One region of the Clostridium subterminale genome, then DNA from elsewhere that is predicted to be linked to it. Evidence: riboswitches for the same ligand, from Rfam matches in the RefSeq annotation. Region 1 holds a riboswitch; each other region holds the start of a gene.

Region 1 (3,291 bases):
TTCAAGATTATTTATTGATTTTTCTACAACAATTATGAGTATTATAATATAAATTTTGCTTTTATTTACTCATCCTATCATATGCAAAATTGCAAAATTGCATTATTGCACTTCTGCATATGAAAACTATCTTAAAATAAGATATTATTATTTATTACTTGCCATAATTCTTTGTCTCTTTCTAACAATAGTAGATGCATCTATGCCTAAAGCCTTAGATGCATTTTTAATATTACCATGCCTGTTTATGGCATCATTTATTATTTCTAGTTCTATTTCTTCTATAATTTCCTTAAGACTATATCCTTTTATTGAGTAATTATTAATACTAATCATATACTCTTGCTCCTGCTTAGCTTTTATTATTTCCTCAGGTAAACTATTCTTTTTTATTTCGTTATCTTCTGCCATAATAATTTGTCTTTCTATTACATTTTTAAGTTCCCTTACATTTCCTGGCCATTCATAATTATATAAATATTCCATAGCCTCCTCACTAAGGTAACACTGAAGATTATACTTTTTATTTAGAGAATCCATAAAGTACTGTATTAACAAGGGCACATCTTCTTTTCTTTCTCTCAATGGCGGTATTTTTATAGGGAACACACTTAATCGATAATATAAATCTGATCTAAACTCTTTAGCCTTTATAAGTTGTTTTAAATCTTTATTAGTAGCGGCAATAATTCTTATATCTACAGATATGGAATTTGTACCTCCAACCTTTTCAAATTTCTTTTCCTGAATTACTCTTAATAGCTTTACCTGAGTTAACAAAGGAAGTTCGCCTACCTCGTCTAAAAATATTGTTCCTCCATCAGCCAGTTGAAATAATCCAATTTTGCCTCCCTTACTTGCACCCGTAAATGCTCCAGCTTCATATCCAAATAGTTCAGATTCTATAAGATTCTCAGGAATAGCTCCACAATTAATTGTGATAAAGGCCTTGTTCCTTCTCGAACTATTAAAATGTATATATTTTGCAATACCCTCTTTTCCAACTCCAGTTTCTCCTAAAATTAATGCAGTAGTATCAACATTTAAGATTTTTGTAGCACTTTTCATTACTTCTAACATAGGTGGTGCTTCAACCTTCATACCACTTATTTCATAAAGTTTGTCCTTTATTTCTTCTACATTGAAAGCTTGCTTTGAGCATGTCTCACTATTATACTTAACCTTCATTTAATCACCACCTCACTTAATAACTTATACTTTTAAATCCATAGCCAAATACTTCACATATATTATTTACTGTAATAAAGGCCTTTTTATCTATTTCATTAATATACTTTCTTAGTCGTATAAACTCCCTTCTTCCTATTACTACAACAATTATATTTTTATCATCTTCTGTAAATCCACCCTTGCCATGATAAACAGTAACACCTCTATCAAGCTCTGTAATAATGAATTCTTTGATTTTCATATATTCCTCACTAATTATGGTAACTTCTTTACTCATGTTAATGCCTTCTATTATCCTATCAATAACGAAACCATTTATAATTACACCTAACATTGCATACAAAGAGAGCTTAGGACCAAAAGCAAAAGCAGCCATAAAAGTAATACTTAAATCTGACAATAATACTCCCTTACCTAGATCAATGTGAAAAAATTTATTTAATACCTTTGCTATAATATCCGTACCACCTGTAGAAGCATTCTGATTAAACACAATTCCCATTCCTGCGCCGGAGATAAGAATTCCAAAAATAAGTTCCAAAAATAAATCTCCAGTAATCGATTGCTTTATCATTACTGTTTTCTCAAAAGTTAGAACCATAAAAGATATACCAAAGCTTGCATATATAGTCTTAGCTCCAAAGCCTCCTCCTATAAAAACAAATGCTACAATAAAAAGAATAATATTAATTATAATCATGATTACACCAACTGGAATAGAAGGTATAAAGTTATTTAGAACAATAGCTAAACCATTTGCACCACCTGTGGCTAGATTATTAGGCATTAGGAAGAAGTACATTCCCGCAGCTACCATAATCATTCCTATATTAATCAATAAAAACTCTTTAAATTTTTTTTTCATATTAAAAATCCTCCTTTAAATTCTAAAAAAGTACTAATAAAATTTATTAAACACTTGAATTTTTATTGATACTTAGCCATAGTGCTTGAGTACTATTCTTCCTATCCAAAGAAAAAAGCCTCTTAACTCAATTGTTAAGAGGCACAAGAAACAAACTAAAAATTTTGTATGAAAATTATACTTTACATACAATTGTCTCATTATGACACCCCCTATCTACCGTAGAGCTAACGATGTATTAATAAAGGCAGGTCTTCTGACTTTGGTTCATAGTTGCTTCAGCCTTCCCAACATAAGTCAGTGGCACTAAATGAAGCTTCTCCCCATTACAGCGGCGGGACCGTCCAGGATTTTCACCTGCTTCCCTTTTAAACAAAGTGCAAAACTTTGTACCTCTATTTATTATATTTATTTTTCACTCTATTCTAATATATACTGTATTTCAATTTATTTCAATATTGTAAATTTATAAAAAATGAAAATGTCTTTAGATAAATATCTACAAGACTAAAATACTTCCTCCACTTAATCTGTATGATCTGAATTCTGTTTATTTGCTACTATCCACCATAAGATGTTAGCACTATCATGATATCATAAAATCCTTCCTCTAGAAATAATTGCCTTGTTTTTTAACAATCTTAATTTAACTTTCCCAATACTTTTTGAATTTCCTCTTCTGTCAACATTCTATATTGTCCCTTTTTAAGTGTTTCATCTAACATTAATCCACCTATGGAAATTCTCTTTAGATATACCACATGACAGCCTACTCCTTTTAACATACGTTTAACTTGGTGTTTACGTCCTTCAGAAATTGTAAGATATCCAGAGACAACTGGCTGATCATAACGGCTTGAATCCATATTATAAAATTCTCTAATATTAGTCTCCAGTTCTAGCTCTTTGTAATTTCCGCATTTAACTACTTCTATTTTTGCTGGTTTCGTTAATGCTTCATTTTCTCCAATGGAAATTCCCTTTTCTAGCAGCTCTCTACCTTCTTTATCTAAAGAACCCAATGCCCAGAAAAAATATGTCTTTTCAACATGTTTTTGTGGATACATTAACTGATGATCAAAACTTCCATCGTTAGTAAGCAACAATAATCCTTCTGTATCTTTATCTAATCTACCAACATGAAATACTCCATTCATGTTAACCTCATGAAAAAAGTCAAACACTGTTTTATTATCAGCATCCTTTCTTGCAGTAATACATCCTGCAGGTTTATG
Region 2 (3,291 bases), on a different contig from region 1:
ATACAAAGGGTAAAGAGCTAATAGATTAATTGGAGGTGAGGATATGGATATAAACACTAAAAAACTTAAAAAGAATGCCTTTAGAGTTACAAAAACAAGAGGATTTACTGCATCAAGAATTCGTGTTCCAGGGGGGAAGATGGATGCTAAGTATTTATCTATGGTTCAAGAGATTGCAGAAAAATATGGTGATGGAACTGTAAACATTACTACGAGACAAGGATTTGAAGTACCTGGTATTAGATTTGAAGATATAGATAAAGTAAATGCTTTACTACAACCAATCATCGAAGGATTAGAAATTAATCAAGTAGATGAAGGCATGGGTTATTCTGCAGCTGGAACTAGGAATATATCTGCATGTGTAGGAAACAATATCTGTCCATATGCTAATTACAATACAACAGAGTTTGCTAAAAAGATAGAAAAGGCTATATTCCCAAATGACCTACACTTTAAAGTGGCATTAACAGGGTGCTCTAATGACTGCGCAAAAGTTAGATTAAATGACTTTGGAATAATAGGAATGACCGAACCACAATATGATATGAATAAATGTGTATCCTGCGGAGCTTGCGTAAAAGCATGTACAAGGAAATCCACTGGAGCATTAACTATGAATAACTATAAAATTCAACGTGATCACAAAAAGTGTATAGGATGTGGAGAGTGTGTAATAGCGTGTCCGACGGATGCATGGACTAGAAGTAGAGAAAAATATTACAAGCTTGTTCTTTTAGGTAGAACAGGAAAGAAAAATCCACGTATGGCAAAAGATTTTATAGCTTGGGTAGATGAGGAAAGTATCATAAAAATTATCTGTAATACTTATAACTATGTTAAGGAATATATAGATAAGGATGCCCCAGGTGGTAAGGAGCATATAGGATATATTGTAGATAGAACAGGATTCCCAGAATTTAAAAAGTGGGCAATGGAAGGAGTTAATCTATCGGATAAAACTATTGTTCAAGAAACCATGTACTGGGATGGAATTAAGTATTAAAAATAATATATTTTACTCACAATTGACTTTTGCCCCTTGAATGTAAATATTTGTTGTAGTATAATCATATTTGTAAAATTTGCGAAAATGAATAAAAAGTAAATAATGAAATATAGGTTTGATTTTATCAATTAAAAGGGAAGTAGGTGTAAATCCTACACGGTCCCGCCGCTGTAAAGGTGGAGTTTTGTACTTATACCACTGGGAAACTGGGAAGGTGTACAAAAACCATGAAACCTGAGTCAGAAGACCTGCCTGTGTTTTAACACGTAAACTCTGCGGAGAATGGAGTGGTGTAACACAAGATATTTATATACATATGTATACATAAATATATTTTTAATATATTCTTTGTATTTATATATTTTTATGATGTATATGATTGGTAATTATGATGTTATTTAAGTCCATTTAACTTAGAGTTAAATGGACTTTTTTTACGTTTAAATTTATTCGAAATAAGTAGTAAATTAATATTTATTAAAAGGAGGCGAAAAATTGAGTTTTAAAATAAGAAAGTTTGATTTTCATGTTTTAACATATATTATTTTATTTTTATCATTAATAATAATAATTTTTTCTAATGATAATCCAGCAGTGGTTTTCTCTCTATATTTTTATATATTTTCATTATTCATATATAGCGGAAACACATATAAATTAAAAAAAGTTTTAGTTTATTTTATACCCTTTGCCATATTTATAATTCTTCTAAATATGATATTTGTTACACAAGGTAGTATGGTTTTACTTCAAATTGGAAGTAAAAAATTTACCTTGGAGGCTTTGATATACGCATTAACAATGGCACTTAAGTTATTTGCAGTGGCCAGTCTCTTTATATCCTTTGAATTTATTATTGATTCAGATAGGGCAATTTCATATTTTTCAAGCAAGATGCCAAAATCAACTTTAACTCTGGTTATTGCTTTTAAGTTAGTTCCTGGTCTTAGAGATAGATTAAATAAACTTAAAGAAATTTATACAATTAGAGGAGTTGATTTTAATAAAAAGAGTTCAAGAGAAATGACTAAAAGCTATGTTCCAGTATTGTCAATATTACTTGAAAATTCTATGGAAAGTTCTTTCGATATAGGGGAAGCAGCTTTTGTTAGAGGATTTTTAAGTAATGAAAGAAGTACCTATGACAGACAGAAGTTTAGAAAAAAAGATATTTCTATTATGGTTTTAAGCGGAGTTTTATTAATAGTATATATATTTGCTCAATATAAAGGAGCTGTTGATTTCAAAATATATGATGGGATAAGTCTAGTAAATATATTTAACTATGGAACAACATCAATATTTGTGATAATTCTAGCTATTACATTATTAATTTTAAAATATAGTAGGGAGAAAGACAATGGAATATATAGAGATTGAAAATTTAAGTTATTCATATCCTCTAGAAGGAAAGAAATCTTTAAATAACATAAATTTAGGATTAGGTAGAGGAGATGTTTTATTAGTAGTTGGGAAATCGGGTTCAGGAAAATCAACTTTAGCTAAATCAATTACAGGTGCTGTTCCTCATTTTTACGGTGGTACCATATCAGGAGGAATTATCATTGATGGAGTATCGCTAGAAGAGATGAGCCATAGCGAAAGGGCAAAGACAGTTACAATGGTTTTTCAGGATCCAGAGAAGCAATTAATGATGAATAAGGTTCACCGAGAGATTGCTTTTGGACTTGAAAATATAGGGGTAAGTGAATCAACAATTAAGAGACGTGTATGGGAGGTCATGGAGTTTATAGGAATAACTGACCTGGCAGAAAGAGATATAACAACTTTATCAGGAGGGCAAAAGCAAAAGGTTGCAATAGCCTCTGCAGTGGCATATTTGCCAAAATGTATTATTTTTGATGAACCTTCCTCTCAGCTTGATGTTTCTGCGGCAGAAAGCATTGTGAATCTAATTAGAAAAATAAATGAAGAATTGGGAATAACAATAATAGTTATAGAGCAGCGAGTAAATAAATGGTTTGATATAGCTGATAAGATTGCCTATATGAATGAGGGTAAAGTTAATTTTTATAATAGTAGGTATGATTTTTATAAAGAATCTAAGGAAGAAGTTTTTAATTTTTTACCTGATTATTTGAAGTTAACAAAAAAACTTTCATGGGATGCCATGCCTAATGATTTCAAAGAAACTAGATGTAAAATCGATGATAAATATTCTGACATTGGATTAGAGTGTTTAGATTCAAAAACAGATAAAAATTATATTAAGAAACAAGCCTGCGAATATGGTAATAATGCAATAGAAATAGAAAAATTAA
Region 3 (3,291 bases), on a different contig from region 1:
TAAAGCTTTTACTAGAAGCTGTGAAAAACGATGAAAAAAACACTGCATCTCAGGGAAACTCATCTGAGATTCCAGTAGGAGTTTCTAATAGACACGTACATCTATCACAAAAGGATTTAGAGATTCTTTTTGGTACAGATTACAATCTTACAAAGCTTAAAGAGTTATCTCAGCCTGGACAATATGCATGCAAGGAGCTTGTAACAATTTGCGGACCAAAAGGTGCAATTGAAAAAGTTAGAATTCTTGGACCTGTAAGAAGTAAGACTCAGGTTGAAGTATTAAATGGAGATTGCATTAAACTTGGAGCAGCATCAAATGTAAGACTGTCTGGAGATTTAAGCAGAACACCTGGAATTACATTAGTAGGACCTAAAGGATCTGTTCAAATTGAAGAAGGTTTAGTAGTTGCACAAAGACATATTCACATGACACCTGAAGATGCTAAAAATTTAGGAGTTTGTGATGGAGATATAGTATCTATAAAATTTGACGATTTAAGAGGCGGAATATATAGTAATGTAGCTATTAGAGCTAATGATGCTTCAAAACTTGAATGTCATCTTGATATAGAAGAAGCTAATGCAATGGGCATTAACTCAAAATCAAAAATAACAATAGTAAAGTAAAAAAGCAACATAATAAGTGGTTATAATTAAAAATTATAATATAAATAAAAAAAGATATTTAGGAGGATTATAAAATGAAATACGATGCATTAGGAATGATAGAAACAAAAGGTTTAGTAGGATCAATTGAGGCAGCTGACGCTATGGTTAAAGCAGCTAACGTATATTTAATAGGTAAAGAATATGTTGGAGGCGGACTTGTAACTGTTATGGTTAGAGGCGATGTTGGAGCTGTTAAAGCTGCTACAGATGCTGGTGCTGCTGCTGCACAACGTGTTGGAGAATTAGTATCAGTTCACGTAATCCCACGTCCACATTCTGAGGTTGAAGTAATTCTTCCATCTTCTAAAGAAGCTGCAAAGTAGGATTTTAATTACACTGTAAAAAAATAAAAACGTCGCTAAAGATAATTTAGCGGCGTTTTCTTTTTTTGATTAGAACAATTTTAATTTTTCTTGAGTTCATGAAGATGGAGTAACTTACATATGGAGATGTGAGGAGCGGACATTGTTTGTACCCTAAGGAAGTATGAAAATCACAATAAAGATACTCTTACAAAACAGATAATTCTATTTTGTTTGTATATTATTACATCAAGTTATGGATAATGGTTCTAATATAATTATTTTTGAATATTATTTTAATATGAAAGTTTAATTGAGAATTGCAAAGTTCAAGCTTGGAACAATATATGTATGAATATATAAATAATAACATATAAATATTTAGTTGACAATTTAGGGTAATATATCTATAATACAAATTGTATGGTAGTATAATTTACATAAAGTTAATATATGTAAAACTACTAATAAAAATTTAATCGTAATCATTGATTTATTTTATGACGAGAAATATTCGTTAAGGAAGTCGGTGCAATTCCGACACAGTTAATCCCTACTGTAAGGGTGACGAACAAAGCAAAAATGCCACTGGTATAAAAACTGGGAAGGCGCTTTAAGTAGGATGAACCTAAGTCAGAACACAACAGTAAGGTAAATCAATAGATTTCACTGTGCAAGTTTTACCAATTATAAGCATGGATATCTGAAGGCATAGCAGATGTTTATTTTTTACGCCCATTTTTAAAAAAATGAGCATAAAAGCTTAACTATATAGCATAAAAACTTTTAGAAATTTGAAAAATGACTGAAATGAAAATTATAGATAAATACATGCTGAAATAAGGGGGGATAAAATTATTGGTAAAATTCATCACATAACTATTTATAAAAAAATGATAAGAAGGTAGCAAATACTTTTATTATGATGAATTAGAATGACAAAATAAATGTTGTGTTAAGGGGATAAAAGATTGGGGAGGATTATAATGAGTAAAAAAATGAAAAAGTTTTTTGGTTTTCTTTTAGTTCTAGTTATGACCTTAGCTATTAATGTAAATGCAAATATAAATGCCTTTGCAAATGCTAATGAAACTGTTAATGTTCAGATTCAGATGAATGGAGAGACTTATATTAATGAAACCGTAAATCTTAATGATTTAAAATCTAAATTAAGTTCAATAAATTCAGATCATCTATATAGTACACAACCCTATACTAATTATGCTACCGAAGGTATAAAGACACCAACTACAGCTGATGCTTTAATTTTTGCATATAACCAATACTATATGAGTCAGGGATCAGCAGAGGTAACTCCATTACTTGATACTAATTATCCAAATACAGAAGCTGCTATTAGCTATAATTGGGATTTGAAGCCATATACTGGTAATCCAGGAATCTACTTTATTTACTTTGATGGAATGACAACTGTAGATAATGGTACTATTCAAAATTCAGATGGTACCCATACTTGGACTGGTGAGGCATGGACTTTCTATGTAAATGGAGTAAAATCAAATTCATATGCTAGTAACATCTCATTAACAGATGGTATGACAATTACTTTTAATTATGGTACAGTATCTGAGACTTGGTAAAATTAGGGGATAAAATATTTTAATAAATAATTAAGATTTATAAAAAATGATATGAAGGTAACAAATACTTTTATTAGTTTTAAGAAAACCACCTGCTATGCAGATGGAACGCAAAATGCTTATAGTCACAGTGCAAGCCACCCGTTTTACGGGTGGTTATGACTATAATGAATTAAAAGGGCAAGATAAATGTTATGTTAAGGGGATAAAAGATTGGGGAGAATTATAATGAGTAAAAAAATGAAAAAGTTTTTTGGTTTTCTTTTAGTTTTAGTTATGACCTTAGCTATTAGTGTAAATGCAAATATAAATGCCTTTGCAAATGCTAATGAAACTGTTAATGTTCAGATTCAGATGAATGGAGAGACTTATATTAATGAAACAGTAAAGCTTAATGATTTAAAATCTAAATTAAGTTCAATAAATTCAGATCATTTATATAGTACACAACCATATACTAATTATGCTACCGAAGGTATAAAGACACCAACTACAGCTGATGCTTTAATTTTTGCTTATAATCAATATTATATGAGTCAGGGAGCAACAGAGGTAACTCCATTACTTGATTCTAATTATCCCAATACAGAAGCTGCTATTAGCTATAATTGGGATTTAAAGCCAAGTGCTGGCAAGCCAGGAATCTACTTTCTTTACTTCGATAGAATGACAACTGTAGATAAAGGTACTGTTCAAAATCCTGATGGCACTCATACT

Evidence for each region. Region 1 has a riboswitch for cobalamin ahead of ABDZ93_RS17065 (YitT family protein). Riboswitches for the same ligand answer to the same signal wherever they lie in the genome.
Region 2: another riboswitch for cobalamin. It lies ahead of ABDZ93_RS06580 (energy-coupling factor transporter transmembrane component T); the one in region 1 lies ahead of ABDZ93_RS17065 (YitT family protein).
Region 3: another riboswitch for cobalamin. It lies ahead of ABDZ93_RS08585 (DUF4430 domain-containing protein); the one in region 1 lies ahead of ABDZ93_RS17065 (YitT family protein).

Annotation. Positions count from the first base shown of each region.
Region 1 covers NZ_BAAACI010000008.1:114,144-117,434, forward strand. The annotation lists gene ABDZ93_RS17060 (sigma-54 interaction domain-containing protein) at 148-1,188, opposite strand; gene ABDZ93_RS17065 (YitT family protein) at 1,205-2,056, opposite strand; cobalamin riboswitch at 2,286-2,468, opposite strand; gene ABDZ93_RS17070 (pseudouridine synthase) at 2,698-3,291, opposite strand, start outside.
Region 2 covers NZ_BAAACI010000002.1:154,180-157,470, reverse strand. The annotation lists gene asrB (anaerobic sulfite reductase subunit AsrB) at 1-29, shown strand, start outside; gene asrC (sulfite reductase subunit C) at 44-1,006, shown strand; cobalamin riboswitch at 1,104-1,279, shown strand; gene ABDZ93_RS06580 (energy-coupling factor transporter transmembrane component T) at 1,505-2,389, shown strand; gene ABDZ93_RS06575 (ABC transporter ATP-binding protein) at 2,370-3,291, shown strand, end outside.
Region 3 covers NZ_BAAACI010000005.1:223,400-226,690, forward strand. The annotation lists gene ABDZ93_RS08575 (phosphate propanoyltransferase) at 1-629, shown strand, start outside; gene eutM (ethanolamine utilization microcompartment protein EutM) at 704-994, shown strand; cobalamin riboswitch at 1,455-1,639, shown strand; gene ABDZ93_RS08585 (DUF4430 domain-containing protein) at 1,960-2,574, shown strand; gene ABDZ93_RS08590 (hypothetical protein) at 2,672-2,803, shown strand; gene ABDZ93_RS08595 (hypothetical protein) at 2,803-3,291, shown strand, end outside.